2 regions of the Pseudaquabacterium inlustre genome follow, and region 2 is predicted to be linked to the other one. Evidence: riboswitches for the same ligand, from Rfam matches in the RefSeq annotation. Region 2 holds a riboswitch; the other holds the start of a gene.

Region 1 (7,199 bases), on a different contig from region 2:
AAGGCCAGCAGGCCGGAGGCGCCCGGCACACCGTCAGCGTTGCGCATCTGCCGCTGCACCAGCGCATGCTGCGGGTGCTCGGGCAGGCCGGGGTAGTTCACCCAGCTCACCTGGGGATGCTGCTGCAGGTGGCGCGCCACCGCCAGCGCATTGCGGCAGTGGCGTTCCATGCGCAGCGGCAGCGTCTCCACGCCCTGCAGGATCTGCCAGGCGCTCATCGGGCTGAGCGCCGAGCCGTAGACGCGCAGCGTCTCCATGCGGCAGCGCATGGCGAAGCCGAAGTCGCCGAAGGTCTCGTAGAACTTCACGCCGTGGTAGCCGGGCGAGGGCTCGGTCATGCCCGGGAATTGGCCGTTGTCCCACGGAAAGCGGCCACCATCCACCACCACACCGCCCAGCGTGGTGCCGTGGCCGGCCAGGTACTTGGTGGCCGAATGCACCACGATGTCGGCGCCGAGTGCCAGCGGGTTGCACAGGTACGGGCTGGGCACCGTGTTGTCGATGATCAGCGGCACGCCATGGGCATGGGCCACATCGGCCACGGCGGCAATGTCCAGCACCACCAGGCTGGGATTGCCCAGGCTCTCGGCGAACACGGCGCGCGTGTTGGGCCGCATGGCCGCGGCAAAGGCCGCCGGATCGGTGGCGTCGACGAAGCTGGTCTCGATGCCGAACTTGGCGAGGTTCACCGCCAGCATCGTCACCGAGCCGCCATACAGCGCCCCGGCCGCCACCACATGGTCGCCGGCCTGCAGCAGGGTCATCAGCGCCATGGCCTCGGCGGCCATGCCCGAGGCGCTGGCCACGGCGGCGCGGCCGCCTTCCAGCGCGGCCACGCGCTCTTCCAGCGCCGCCACCGTGGGGTTGCTCAGGCGCGAGTAGACGTTGCCGAAGGTCTGCAGGTTGAACAGCGCCGCCGCATGCTCGGCCGAATCGAACACGAAGCTGGTGGTCTGGTAGATCGGCAGCGCACGCGCGCCGGTCTCGCGGTCGGGGATCTGCCCGGCGTGGATGGCCAGGGTTTCGGGGCGGAACTGATGGTCGCTCATGACGGACGTTTGGCAGAGATCACGCCGGTGTTCACGCCGGCCCAGTGCAGGCCGCCGAACAGCCGCGCGTGCTCGATCTTCACGCAGCGGTTCATCACGCTGGCCAGGCCGGCGGCGCGGGCCTCGTCATGCGCCTGCAGGTTGGCCACGCCGAGTTGCTGCCACAGGCACTTCGCACCCAGCGCGATGGCGCTGCGGGCGATGGGCAGCACATCCTCGGTCTTGCGGAACACGTCGACGATGTCGACGGGCTCGGTGAGGTCTTCCAGCCGCGCCACGCACGGCATGCCCAGCACCTGGCCGCCGGCATAGCGCGGGTTGACCGGCAGGATGCGGTAGCCCTTGCCCTGCATGTAGCTGGCGGCGAAGTAGCTGGGGCGGTGCCATTCGGCCGACAGGCCCACCACGGCAATGGTGCGCGCGCTGCGCAGGATCTGTCTCAGCGCGGCCTCGCCCAGGCCATCGCCCATTGCCTCATCGCTCATGCATGCAGCCCCGGATCGGTGTGGGGCGGGACGCGACCGGTGCCCGGCCCCTGCATCCCGCCGGCCAGCAGCACCTCGCGCACGCCAGCCAGCCGCGACGATACCGCGCGGCGGGCCCGCCGCACCGCGGGGTCTTCGCCGGGCGACACGGTGTCGCGCAGCGCCAGTTCCAGCGCCTTGGCATCCTCGGCCAGGCCCGGCAGGCCCAGCGTGGCGGCCAGCGACTTCAGGTCGTGGGCCAGGCGATGCGCACGGTCGATGTCGCAGGGCACGGCGTCGATCGATCGAGTCAGGCGCTGATCGAACTTCAGCAGCGGTTCGCAGGCGGCCTCGAGCACGCGGTCGTAGAGCGGCAGGCCGCCCAGGCGCTGCAGCGCACCAGGCAGGTCGCTGTCGGGCAGGGCCTCCAGCGCGCGCAGGCGGGCGTCGCCGCCACCGTCGGGCGGCAGCGTGCTGCCGGCGGCATCGGCGGCGGTGCGGGTGCGCGCCATCAGGCCCAGCAACTGGGCGCGCGAATAAGGCTTGGCCAAGTGCGCGTCGAAGCCGGCCTCGCGCGCGGCGGCCAGATCAGCCGCGTCGGCCTGGCCGCTGACCGCGACGATGAGCGCCGGCTTGCGGTGGCGCCGGCGCTCCACGGCGCGCATCGCGCGCACCGCGTCCAGGCCCGACAGCGCCGGCATGTTCAGGTCGAGCAGCACGATGCGGTACGCCTCGGCCTCGAAACGGCGCACCGCGCTGCCGCCATCGTGCACACCGTCGATGCGGTAGCCGGTGCCCTCGGCAAAGGCCTGCAGCAGCATCAGGTTGTGCGGGCTGTCGTCGGCGGCCAGCACCGGCACCACGCTGCGCCCGGCCCGCGCCACCGCGCCGGCAGGCACCACCGACGGCGGCACGCCGTGCGGCAGCGTCACCGGCCCTTCAGGTGCCGCGGCAGTGGCCGGCAGCGGCAGCTCGACATGGAAGCACGAGCCCATGCCCTCGCGGCTGACGACCCCGATCTCACCGTCCATGGCCTCGGCCATGCGCTTGCAGATGGCCAGGCCCAGGCCGGTGCCGCCCAGGCTTTGCGCGGCCTGCGGATCGGCCTGCACATAGGGCAGGAAGATGCGCTGCAGCCGGTCGGCCGGGATGCCCACGCCGGTGTCGCGCACCTCGAAGCGCACATGCTGGCGGTTGCGGCCGAAGCCGACCAGCAGCGTCACCGTGCCCGCCGGCGTGAACTTCACCGCGTTGCCCAGCAGGTTGCGCAGCACCTGGCCCACGCGCATGGCGTCGCCCACCACGGTTTCGGGCAGGTCGGGATCGGTCTCCACGTCGAGGGCCAGGCCCTTTTGCTGCGCGCGCGCCTCGAACAGCGCCACCTGCTGCGCCACCAGGCGCGGCAGCGAGAACGGGTGGCGCGTCAGCGTCAGCAGACCGGCCTCGCTCTTGGACAGGTCCAGCAGGTCGTTGAGCATGTGCAGCAGGTCCTGCCCGGCATTGCCGAACAGCGCGACATGGCGCTTCTGCTGCGCATCCAGCCGGGTCTGCGACAGCATCTCGGCCGCGCCCAGCAGCGCGTTCAGCGGCGTGCGGATCTCGTGGCTCAGGTGCGCCAGGAAGTCGCTCTTGACCTGGTTGGCCGCCTCCAGCGCGGCGTGCTGCAGGCGCAGCCGGCGGGTCTCGCGGGCGGCATGCCGCTGCGCGTGCCACACCGCCAGGCCGCCGATGGCCAGCAGCAGGGCCAGCGGTGCCCCGATGTGGCTGAGCTGGCCGCGCCAGACCACCAGCCCGGTGTCGATGACCAGCAGCAGCACCCCGCCGGCGGCGGCCGCCAGCAGCACCGGCCAGGCCCGTGGCGGCGACTGGCGCCAGCCCTGCAGCGCCCACACCAGCCAGGGCAGCAGGCCCAGCGCCAGCAGGGCCGCGTCGACCGCCGGGCGCGGCGCCGCCAGCAGGCGGTTGTTGTCGATCGCGTCGTGCAGCGCGGCCAGCGCCTGCGTGGCGCTGCGCAGCCCTTGCGCCGTGAGCACCTCGCCCCCCAGGGCGGCGCTGGCGCCGATGAACACCACACGGCCACGCACCGCGGCCGCCAGCGCCTGCGCCTCGTCGTCGGGCAGCAGCCCCCGCGCCGCGGCATCCACGCGCCACAGCGCCAGCGGCGCCGGCACGCTGTCGGGCCGGGCCAGCCAGGGCCGCAGGCGCTGCTCGGCGTCCAGCGTCCACAGCGGCCCGGCGGGGGTCTGCACCAGCACCTGGTCATCGCGGCGCACGCAGCGCATGGCCTGGGCCTGGCCGGGATGCAGGGCCTGCCACACCGCCATCGGCAGCAAGGGCAGCGCCAGGTCGCCCGCCTGCTGCCACAGCGGCACATGGCGCAGCACGCCGTCGGCATCCACCGGCACCGACAGGGCCCCCACCCGTGCCAGGGCGCCCGCCGCTGCGCCGCCAGCAGCCCAGTGCGGCAGTTGCCAGCCCGCCACCGGCGCCGGCACGCAGCCGGGCGGCGCCAGCAGCATGCCGGCGGCCGCGTCGCCCTCGCCCGCCACGCTGCGCGCGGCCAGCAGCACCGGCGCCGGCGCGCTGGCCACCCACTCGGCGAACGCCGCGTCGCCGTCCTTGGCATCCACCAGCATCAGCCCGAAGGCCACGCCACGGGCGCCGTGTGCCAGCAACCAGCGGCCGGCCGGCACATAGGCATCGCGGCGCAACGGCCAGGCGCCCATGCGGCGCACGCTGTCCTCGTCCACATCCACCACCCGCGCGGCGTCGGCCGGAGCCGCGGGGGCCAGCCAGGCGGCCTGCAGGTCCTGGCGGTGGTCGAGCCAGGCGTCCAATGGCAGCGCACGCGCCGCCAGCAATGCCAGCCCCAGGGCCAGCAGGCTCAGCGCGCTGGCCACCACCACGCCGCGCGTCCGGCCCACGCTGCGCCACAGCGCGGCCAGCGCCGGGCGCACGCCGGGCTCGGCCTGCACGGCGGCGCCGGCGACGGTGGAACGGACAGCGGGGGGCGGGGCCGGCATGGGCGCAATACAGCTCGCGGCAGGAACGGCCGACATCATCGCCGCTTTGCACCGGTCCCGACCCGGTGCGGTGGCCGCACGCCCCATGTCCGGGGGACGCCGAAGCGGGTGGGCGCCGCGGCGGCAACGCTGCGCCATGGGTGCGCCATGGGCGGCGCAGTGCATTACACTGCGCGCCTGCCAGGAGAGAGCCCCACCAGGGGCCGCCGAAGGCGCAGAGGCACCCCCTCGAACGCTCAGGCAAAAGGACTGGCAGGCGCGCTGCGAAAGCGGGGCGTTCCTCACTGGAGAGAGGCGGGCCGACGCCCAGCGCGTCGCAGCACGTCCACCGAAGGGGCAAGCGGTCGGCGCATACCACGCGGCTGCCAATCTCTCAGGTAAAGCGGACAGCGAGGGGTCTTTCCCATCCGGTGTGGCCGGATGGGTGCCTGAACCCCTCGCCGCCAAAGGATTTGCGCGATGTCCGCTCCCGCCGCCGACCTGCTGACCACCCCGCTGCACGCGCTGCACCTGGAACTCGGCGCCAAGATGGTGCCCTTTGCCGGCTATGCCATGCCGGTGCAATACCCCGCCGGCATCCTGGCCGAGCACCGCCAGTGCCGCGAAGGCGCGGCGCTGTTCGACGTCTCGCACATGGGCCAGCTCAAGCTGCTGGGCGACGAGGCGGCCACCGCACTCGAAAGCCTGGTGCCGCAGGACATCGTCGGCCTGGCGCCGGGCAAGCAGCGCTACGCCTTCTTCACCAATGCCGCCGGCGGCCTGCTCGACGACCTGATGGTCACGCGCCGTGCCGACCACCTGTTCCTGGTGGTCAACGCCGCGTGCAAGGACGCCGACACGCGCCACCTGATCACCCACATCGGCCACCGCTGCACCGTGGTGCCGCTGCCCGACCGCGCGCTGCTGGCGCTGCAGGGCCCGCAGGCGGTGAGCGCGCTGCGCTGGCTGAACGAGGGCGTGACCGCGCTGACCTTCATGACCGGCGGCGACTTCACGCTGGCCGGCGCCGACTGTTTCGTCACCCGCTCGGGCTACACCGGCGAGGATGGCTTCGAGATCAGCGTGCCGGCCGACCAGGCCGAAGCCCTGGCCCGTGCGCTGCTGAGCCTGCCCGAGGTCAAGCCCGCCGGCCTGGGCGCGCGCGACACGCTGCGCCTGGAGGCCGGCCTGTGCCTGTACGGCCACGACATCGACACCCGCACCACACCGATCGAGGCCGGCCTGAACTGGGCCATCCAGAAGGTGCGCCGCCCCGGTGGCGAGCGCGAAGGCGGCTACCCCGGTGCCGACGTGATCGGCCCGCAGTTCAGCACCCCGCCGGGCGTGCGCCGTGTGGGCCTGGTGGGCCTGGAGCGCGTGCCGGTGCGCGAAGGCGCGCCGCTGGTCGATGCCGATGGCCGCCCGCTGGGCCGCGTGACCAGCGGCACGCTGGGCCCCACCGTGGGCCAGCCGGTGGCCATGGGCTACCTGGCCGCCAACCACGGCGCGCTGCACCACGAGGTGTATGCCGAGGTGCGCGGCAAGCGCCTGCCGATGCGCGTGTCGCCCATGCCCTTCGCGCCGCACCGCTACCACCGCGGCTGAGCCGCGTCGTCCGTTTTCCCCTTTCTTCGTTCCACCCACCGCCCCACGAGAGCGCGCACATGACCACCAAGTTCACCCCCGAGCACGAATGGATCAACATCGAGGACCATGAGGCCGCCGTCGTCGGCATCACGCTGCATGCGCAGGATGCGCTGGGCGACGTGGTCTTCGTCGATCTGCCCGAGGTGGGCCGCAGCTACAACCGCGGCGAGGTGTCGGGCGTGGTCGAGTCGGTGAAGGCCGCGGCCGACATCTACATGCCGGTGGACGGCGAGGTGGTCGAGGTCAACGAGGCGCTGCGCGCCGACCCGGCCCTGGCCAACCGCGACCCGCTGGGCGAAGGCTGGTTCTTCAAGGTGCGCGTGGGCAACATGGCCCAGTTCGACGAACTGATGGACGCGCCGGCCTACGACGCGCTGCTCAAGACGCTGTGAAGCCCGCGGCGCCGCATCCGCCCGCGGCGCCGCCCCACCCTGCCGAAGCCGTGAACGGCGCCGTTCCGACCGGATGCGCGCCGAGCCGCGCCGCCGCATGCCTGAACGCCGGCCCGACCGCCTGTCTGACCGCCCTGCCCGACCGCCCTGCCCGCCCCGAGGTGATCCGATGACCCCCGCCCTGCCCAGCCTCGCCGAACTCGAGAACGCCGCCGAGTTCACCGCCCGCCACATCGGCCCCGACGCCGACGAACAGGCCCAGATGCTCAGCACCATCGGCGCCGCCTCCCGCCGCGCGCTGATCGACGCGGTGATGCCCGCCGCCATCGCCCGCAGCCGGCCGATGGACCTGCCGGCCCCGGCCACCGAGGCCCAGGCCCTGGCCGAGTTGCGCGCCATCGCCGCCAAGAACCGGGTGCTCAAGAGCTTCATCGGCTGCGGCTACCACGGCACGCACACGCCGGGCGTCATCCTGCGCAACATCCTCGAGAACCCGGCCTGGTACACCGCCTACACGCCCTACCAGGCCGAGATCTCGCAGGGCCGGCTGGAGGCGCTGCTGAACTTCCAGACCCTGATCACCGACCTCACCGGTCTGGCGATCGCCAACGCCTCGATGCTGGACGAGGCCACCGCAGCCGCCGA
Region 2 (7,199 bases):
ATCAGCGTCTTGCGCGCGGCCATGCCGTACTCGCCATCGGCATTCGGCCAGAAGCGGCCGTGGTGGTCGTTGGTGTGCAGGATGGTGAGCTTGAGCGGCGCGCGCGGCGCCGGCGTGGCGTCGGGCTGGGGCGCGGTGGCGCAGCCGGCCAGCAGGGCGGCGGCCAGCGCCAGCGGGGTGAGCAGGACGGAGCGGCGATGCAGGGGCATGGACGACGGCACAGGGGCGGGCTCGGGACGAAGGCATGGAGCATGCCATAGGGGCATGGCGTCAACCCGCATCCTGCAGCAGCGCCAGCGCCAGCTGTCGCACCAGGGCCAGCGCCGGCGCCTCGGCCCGCCCGGCCAGCGTGACCAGCGCGAAGCGCGCGGTGGCGTCCAGCGGCGGCGCCAGCGTGAGTTCCACCAGATCGGGCGCCGCGGCGCGGATGGCCAGCAGCACCACGTCGCTGTGCCGCGCGGCCTCGGCCAGGCTGCCGACCTCGTCGCAGCGCAGCGTGACGCAGCGCTGCGGATGCGCCTGCGGGCCGTAGCGCTCGACCAGGATGCGCGCGACCTCGTCGCTGAGCGGCGTGGAGGCGATGCCGTGCGCCGCCACCTGATCGAACGTCGGCGCGCGGCGGCTGCGCGCCAGCGGGTGGCCGCGCCGCACCAGGAAGGCGCCGCGCATCTCGCCCACCGGCTCGCTGTGCAGGTCGGGCGCCGGCACCAGCGAGCGCGCGTCGATCACCAGCGCATCCAGCTGCCGCGCGCGCAGCGCCTGCACCAGCAGCTCGGTGCCGCCGCGCGCCACCTCCACCTGCAGGCCCGGCGGCTGGCCGGCCACCTGCAGCAGCAGCGGCGTCATCAGCATCGCGCCGGGGCCCGAGCCCAGGCCCACGCGCAGCCGGCCGGCCAGGCCCTGGCGCATGCGCGGGCCGCTGCCGCGCAGCTCGTCGGCGTCGAACACGATCTGACGCGCACGCACCAGCACCGCACGGCCGAAGGCGCTGAGCTCGTTGCGCCGGCCCACGCGGTCGAACAGCGGCTGGCCCAGCTCGTCCTCCAGCGCGCGGATGCTGCGGCTGAGCGCCGGCTGGGTGAGGTGCACATCGTCGGCCGCGCGGCTGAACGAGCCCAGCTCGGCCAGTGCGATGAAGTGGCGCAGCTGGATCAGCGTCATCGGCAACCTTCGGCGCAATGCATGCAGTGAGCTCATGCTAATGCAAAGAACAATGCATTGGACGCACGAAATGGCGCTGCCTACGATGGCCTGGCGTCGTCGATCTTTGTGTCCCCACCCCTTGCCGAGGATTCCGCCATGCGCCCCCGCCTGCTTGCCCGCCGTGCCGCCCTGTTCGCCCCGCTGCTGCTGGCCTGTGGCCTGGCGCTGGGCGCCGATGCCTACCCCAGCAAGCCCGTCAACCTGATGGTGCCCTACCCCGCCGGCGGCCCCAGCGACGCCATCGCCCGCCTGCTGAACCAGCCGCTGGGCAAGCAGCTGGGCCAGCAGGTGCTGGTGGAGAACCTGGGCGGCGTGAGCGGCGCGCTGGGCGCACAGAAGGTGCTGGCCGCGCCGGCCGATGGCCAGTACATCTTCCAGGCCTCGCCCAACGAGGTGATCCTGGCGCCGCTGGCCAATGCCGCGGTGAAGGTCAAGGCCGAAGACTTCCGCCTGGTGCACCCGGTGGCCGATGCGGTGATGGTGCTGCTGGTGCGCAAGGACCTGCCGGTGGCGAATGTGGACGAGCTGATCGAACTGGGCAAGAAGAACAAGGACAAGCCGCTGACCTACGGCAGCGTGGGCATCGGCTCGCTGTACCACTTCATCGTGGAAGACCTGCAGCACCGCACCGGCATGCCGGCCGCGCATGTGCCGTACAAGGGCAACGCGCCGCTGCTGCAGGACGTGGCCGGCGGCCAGGTCGACTTTGCCGTGCTGGTGTACAGCGCCGCGATGGGCGCGATGGCCGAGCAGGGCCGGCTGAAGATCATCGGCCAGCTGGGCGCACAGCGCTCGGAATTGATGAAGAACCAGCCCACGCTGAGCGAGAGCCGGCAGCTGAAGGACTTCGCGTTCACGATCTGGACCGGCTTCATGGTGCGCAAGGACACGCCGGAAGACGTGGTGCAGCGCCTGCACAAGGACATCGCCGCTACGCTGCAGGACGCCGGCGTGCGCAGCCAGCTGGCGGCGCAGACGCAGGTGGCCTCGCGGCCGATGACGCTGGCCGAATCGGCCCGCTTCTTCGAGACCGAGACGGCGAAGTACCGCGCCCTCGCTCGCCAGATCAAGCTGCAACCGCAGTGAGCCCACAGCCATGAACGACCACGTCAGCCCGGCCTTGCTGGCCCTGAACGGTGCCGATCCGATGGCCTCGCTGGCCACGCTGGATGCGCTGCGCGACGCCGCGCCCGAGTTCGTGGCGCTGCGCCGCGACATCCACCGCCACCCTGAGCTGGGCTTTGACGAACACCGCACCAGCGCGCTGGTGGCCGAGCGCCTGCAGGCCTGGGGTTACACGGTGCACCGCGGCCTGGGCGGCACCGGCGTGGTGGGCACGCTGCAGCGCGGCAGCGGCACGCGGCGGCTGGGCATCCGCGCCGACATGGACGCGCTGCCGATCACCGAGGCCAACACCTTCGCCCATGCCAGCTGCCATGCCGGCGTGATGCATGCCTGCGGCCACGACGGCCACACCGCCATGCTGCTGGCCGCCGCGCGCCACCTGGCGACGCACGGCCAGTTCAGCGGCACGCTGAACCTGATCTTCCAGCCGGCCGAGGAAGGCCAGGGCGGCGCGCTGTGCATGATGGCCGACGGCCTGTTCGACCAGCACCCCTGCGACGCCGTGTTCGCGATGCACAACATGCCCGGCATCGCCCAGGGTCGGCTGGTGTTCCGCGAGGGCGCGGCGATGGCCTCGTCCGACTACGCCACCGTCACGCTGCACGGCGTGGGCGGCCACGGCGCCATGCCGCACCTGGCGCAAGACCCGGTGGTGGCGGCCGCCAGCATCGTGATGGCGCTGCAGACCGTGGTGTCGCGCAACATCGACCCGCTGCACACGGCGGTGGTGACCGTGGGTGCGCTGCAGGCCGGCCAGGCCAACAACGTGATCCCGGCCAGCGCGCGGCTGGAGATCAGCGTGCGCGCGCTCGACCGTGACGTGCGCCGCACGCTGGAAGCGCGCATCAAGGCGCTGATCAGCGCCCAGGCCGAGAGCCTGGGCTGCACGGCGCAGATCGACTGGCGCCCCGGCTACACGGTGCTGGTGAACACGCCCGACGAAACCGCCTTCGCCCGCCAGGTGGGCCTGGAACTGCTGGGCGCCGGCCGCGTGACCGAGCAGGGCCCGCCGCTGACCGGCAGCGAGGACTTCGCCTTCATGCTCGAGCGCGTGCCCGGCAGCTACCTGCTGATCGGCAATGGCGACGGCGCCGCGGTGGGCGACCATGCCCCGGCCCATGCCTGCATGGTGCACAACCCCGGCTACGACTTCAACGACGACAACCTGGCCATCGGCGCCGCCTACTGGGTGCGGCTGGCCGAGCGCTTTCTCGCCGACCCCAAGACCCTGGACACGGAGGCTCCGCCGGCCCCCTGATACCCTTTCGCTTCTGCAGGAGAGTGCCGGCACCGCCCCAGGCGGCGTCGGCCACCGAAGGCGCAAACTCCCATGCACGCTCAGGTCCCGTACTGCACACCACCATCGCCGTCTGGAGAGCCTTCACGCCCGGCGTGAAGCACCGAAGGAGCAAGGCCCGCGCACGGTGCGCGGCGCTGAATCTCTCAGGTACCGAGGACAGGGGGAGCGGCAAGCCCGATCCGGCATCCATCGCGCCGGACGCGGGCACCCGTTTGTGGAGTGCTTCCCATGCATGTGATCGTCCTCGGCGCCGGCCTGCTCGGCGTGACCTCGGCCTGGTTCCTGCGCCAGCAGGGCCATGACGTGACGGTGATCGACCGCCAGGCCAGCCCGGCCGCGGAGACCAGCTTCGCCAACGGCGGCCAGGTGTCGGTGAGCCATGCCGAGCCCTGGGCCAACCCCGGCGCGCCGGCCAAGCTGCTGAAGTGGCTGGGCCGCGAGGACGCGCCGCTGCTGTTCCGCCTGCGCGCCGACCCCGCGCAATGGCGCTGGGGCCTGGAGTTCCTTCGCCAGTGCACGCCCGGCCGCACGCGCCACAACATCCTGCAGATCGTGCGCCTGGGCACCTACAGCCGCGCCACGCTGCAGCAGCTGCGCCAGGAGATCGGCCTGCAGTACGAGCAGCGCACCCAGGGCATCCTGCACTTCTACACCTCGGCGGCCGAGTTCGAGGCCGCCGTGGCCCCGGCCGAGCAGATGCGGGCGCTGGGCTGCGAGCGCCGCCTGGTCTCGGCCGACGAGGCCGTGGCCATCGAGCCGGCGCTGCGCCACATCCGCCCGCAACTGGCCGGCGCCACCTACACGGCCGAGGACGAATCGGGTGACGCCCACCGCTTCGTGCAGGAACTCGCCAAGCGCTGCGCCGCGGCCGGCGTGCAGTTCCGCATGAGCCACACCGTGACCGCGCTGCGCCAGGCCGGCGGCCAGATCGACCATGTGGAGGCCACCGATGCCGAGGGCCGCTTCCAGCGCCTGAAGGCCGACGCCTATGTGCTGGCCATGGGCTCGCTGAGCCCGCGGCTGGCTGCGCCGCTGGGCATCCGCCTGCCGATCTACCCGGCCAAGGGCTACTCGGTGACCATGCCGGTGAAGGATGCGGCCATGGCGCACCAGGTGTCGCTGACCGACGACGAGTACAAGCTCGTCTTCTCACGCCTGGGCGACCGCCTGCGCATCGCCGGCACCGCCGAACTCAACGGCTACGACCGCGACCTGAACCGCGTGCGCTGCGAGGCCATCGTGCGCCGCGTGGAAGAAGTGTTCCCCGGCGCCGGCGACACCACGCAGGCCCAGTTCTGGACCGGCCTGCGCCCGGCCACGCCCAGCAACGTGCCCATCATCGGCCGCAGCAAGCTCGCCAACCTGTTCATGAACACCGGCCACGGCACGCTGGGCTGGACCCATGCCTGCGGCTCGGGCAAGAGCATTGCGCGCATCGTCAGCGGCCTGCGGCCGGAGGTGGCGTTCTCGTTCGCCGCCTGACCGGGCGGCCGGGGCGTCAGGCCTTCAACGCCGGCACCACCGCCGCCAGCAGCTTGGCGGCCTGGTCGGCCGTGGCGCTGGCGGTGTTCAGCGTGTGGGCGTGGCTGAGGTTCTCGTCGGCCATGCCGGCGCCCATGTTGGTCAGCATCGACAGGCCCAGCACCTTCAGGCCGGCATGGCGGGCCAGGATGGTCTCGGGCACGGTGCTCATGCCCACCGCCTGCGCGCCCAGCAGCCGCAGCATGCGGATCTCGGCCGGCGTCTCGAACTGCGGGCCCAGCACCCAGGCGTAGACGCCCTCGTGCACCGTGATGCCGGCGGCGCTGGCGGCGGCGGCGGCCTGGTCGCGCAGCGCGGCGTCGTAGGCGTTGACCATGTCGACGAAGCGCTGGTTGTCGGTCTCGCCGTGCAGCGGCGTGCGTTGCACGATGTTCAGGTGGTCGCTGATCAGCATCAGCGAGCCCGGCGGCATGGCCGGATCGAGGCTGCCGGCGGCATTGGTCAGCACCAGCGTGCCACAGCCGAGCGCGGCCAGCGTGCGGATGGCGCCCTTCATGCCGGCCGGATCGCCGGTCTCATAGGCATGCTTGCGGCCGCGCAGCAGGGCCACCGGGCGGTTGGCGATGCGGCCCAGGCGCAGCGTGCCGGCATGGCCGGCCACACCCAGCGCCGGAAAGGCCGGCAGCTGCGCATAGGGGATGTCGACCGGGTCCATCACCAGGCCGGCGATGCCGTCCCAGCCCGAGCCCAGCACGATGGCCAGTTCGGGCGTGTCGTCGCTGGCGCTGCGGATGCGTTCGACGCTGCGGCCGATCAGGTCGAGCAGTTGGGAATCGTTCATGGGGCAGGGGGAAACGTGAGATGCGAAGGGCCGAAGCTGGCGGGCAGCAACTGGCCTAATGTGAATTGTGCGCGCACGGCATGCAGATCGGCCACCCACACCGGGCAATCGTCGGCGGCAAATTCGCGCAGGCGCTGGCGGCAGCCGCCGCAGGGGGTGACCGGCGCGTCCGCCACGCCCACCACCACGGCGCCCACGATGCGCGTGCCGCCGGCCAGCACCAGCGTGCCGATGGCCGTGGCCTCGGCGCACTGGCCCTGCGGGTAGGCCGCGTTCTCGACATTGCAGCCGGCGTGAATGCGGCCGTGTTCGTCCAGCAGCGCCGCGCCCACCAGAAAGCGCGAGTACGGCGCGTGGGCGCGCAGGCGGGCCGCGCGGGCGGCGGCCAGCAGAGCATCGAGGTGGTGCTCGAAGCGAGGCAAAGCCAGCGCCGGGCCGCCCCAAGCAGGCTTTGCGCCCCCGCGGGGGGCCGGCGCAACGCGACGGGGGGCGGACATTACCGTTCTTTCAGATAGGGCGTGCCCAAGGCCGCCGGCGCGCGCGCATGACCGATGAAGCCGGCCAGCAGCACCACGGTCAGCACATAGGGCAGGGCCTGGATGGCCTGCACCGGCACCTGGCCGCCGCCCAGCGCCGCCGGCAGCGCCACGCCCTGCAGGCGGATGGCCACGGCGTCCAGAAAGCCGAACAGCAGGCAGGCCCACAGCGCGGCCACCGGGCGCCACTTGCCGAAGATCATCGCCGCCAGCGCCATGTAGCCACGGCCGGCCGTCATGTGCGGCACGAAGTTGGCGTTCTGCGCCAGCACCAGGTAGGCGCCGGCCAGTGCGCACAGCACACCGTTCATCGCCAGTGCGCCGTAGCGCAGGCGCAGCACGCTCAGGCCGGCGGCATCCACCATGGCCGGGTTGTCGCCGGTGGCGCGCAGGCGCAGGCCCAGGCGGGTGCGGTACAGCAGCCACCACACGCCAGGCACCAGCGCCAGCGCCAGGTAGACCAGCGCGTTGTGGCCCGCCAGGCCCAGCCCCAGCACCGGGCCGATCACCGGGATGGCCTTCAGCGCCTCGCCCAGCGCCACCCCCTGCGGCCCCAGACGCACGGCATCGGGCAGGGCCGGCGTCTGCCCGCCCTGCTTGAACCAGGCGATGCCCAGCACGATGGTCAGGCCGGCGGCGATCATGGTCAGCGCCATGCCCATCACCACCTGGTCGCCGGTGTGGCTCACACACGCATAGCCGTGCAGCATCG

The links. Region 2 has a riboswitch for glycine ahead of AACH10_RS15415 (D-amino acid dehydrogenase). Riboswitches for the same ligand answer to the same signal wherever they lie in the genome.
Region 1: another riboswitch for glycine. It lies ahead of gcvT (glycine cleavage system aminomethyltransferase GcvT); the one in region 2 lies ahead of AACH10_RS15415 (D-amino acid dehydrogenase).

The regions. Positions count from the first base shown of each region.
Region 1 covers NZ_JBBUTH010000004.1:532,171-539,369, reverse strand. Annotated here, with positions in the region: gene AACH10_RS10395 (O-acetylhomoserine aminocarboxypropyltransferase/cysteine synthase family protein) at 1-1,049, opposite strand, end outside; gene AACH10_RS10390 (CoA-binding protein) at 1,046-1,534, opposite strand; gene AACH10_RS10385 (hybrid sensor histidine kinase/response regulator) at 1,531-4,536, opposite strand; glycine riboswitch at 4,708-4,798, shown strand; glycine riboswitch at 4,811-4,936, shown strand; gene gcvT (glycine cleavage system aminomethyltransferase GcvT) at 4,996-6,120, shown strand; gene gcvH (glycine cleavage system protein GcvH) at 6,180-6,554, shown strand; gene gcvP (aminomethyl-transferring glycine dehydrogenase) at 6,724-7,199, shown strand, end outside.
Region 2 covers NZ_JBBUTH010000008.1:183,845-191,043, forward strand. Annotated here, with positions in the region: gene ushA (bifunctional UDP-sugar hydrolase/5'-nucleotidase UshA) at 1-209, opposite strand, end outside; gene AACH10_RS15400 (LysR family transcriptional regulator) at 271-1,161, opposite strand; gene AACH10_RS15405 (tripartite tricarboxylate transporter substrate binding protein) at 1,300-2,289, shown strand; gene AACH10_RS15410 (M20 aminoacylase family protein) at 2,351-3,586, shown strand; glycine riboswitch at 3,689-3,798, shown strand; gene AACH10_RS15415 (D-amino acid dehydrogenase) at 3,857-5,110, shown strand; gene AACH10_RS15420 (purine-nucleoside phosphorylase) at 5,127-5,951, opposite strand; gene AACH10_RS15425 (cytidine deaminase) at 5,948-6,373, opposite strand; gene AACH10_RS15430 (ABC transporter permease) at 6,448-7,199, opposite strand, start outside.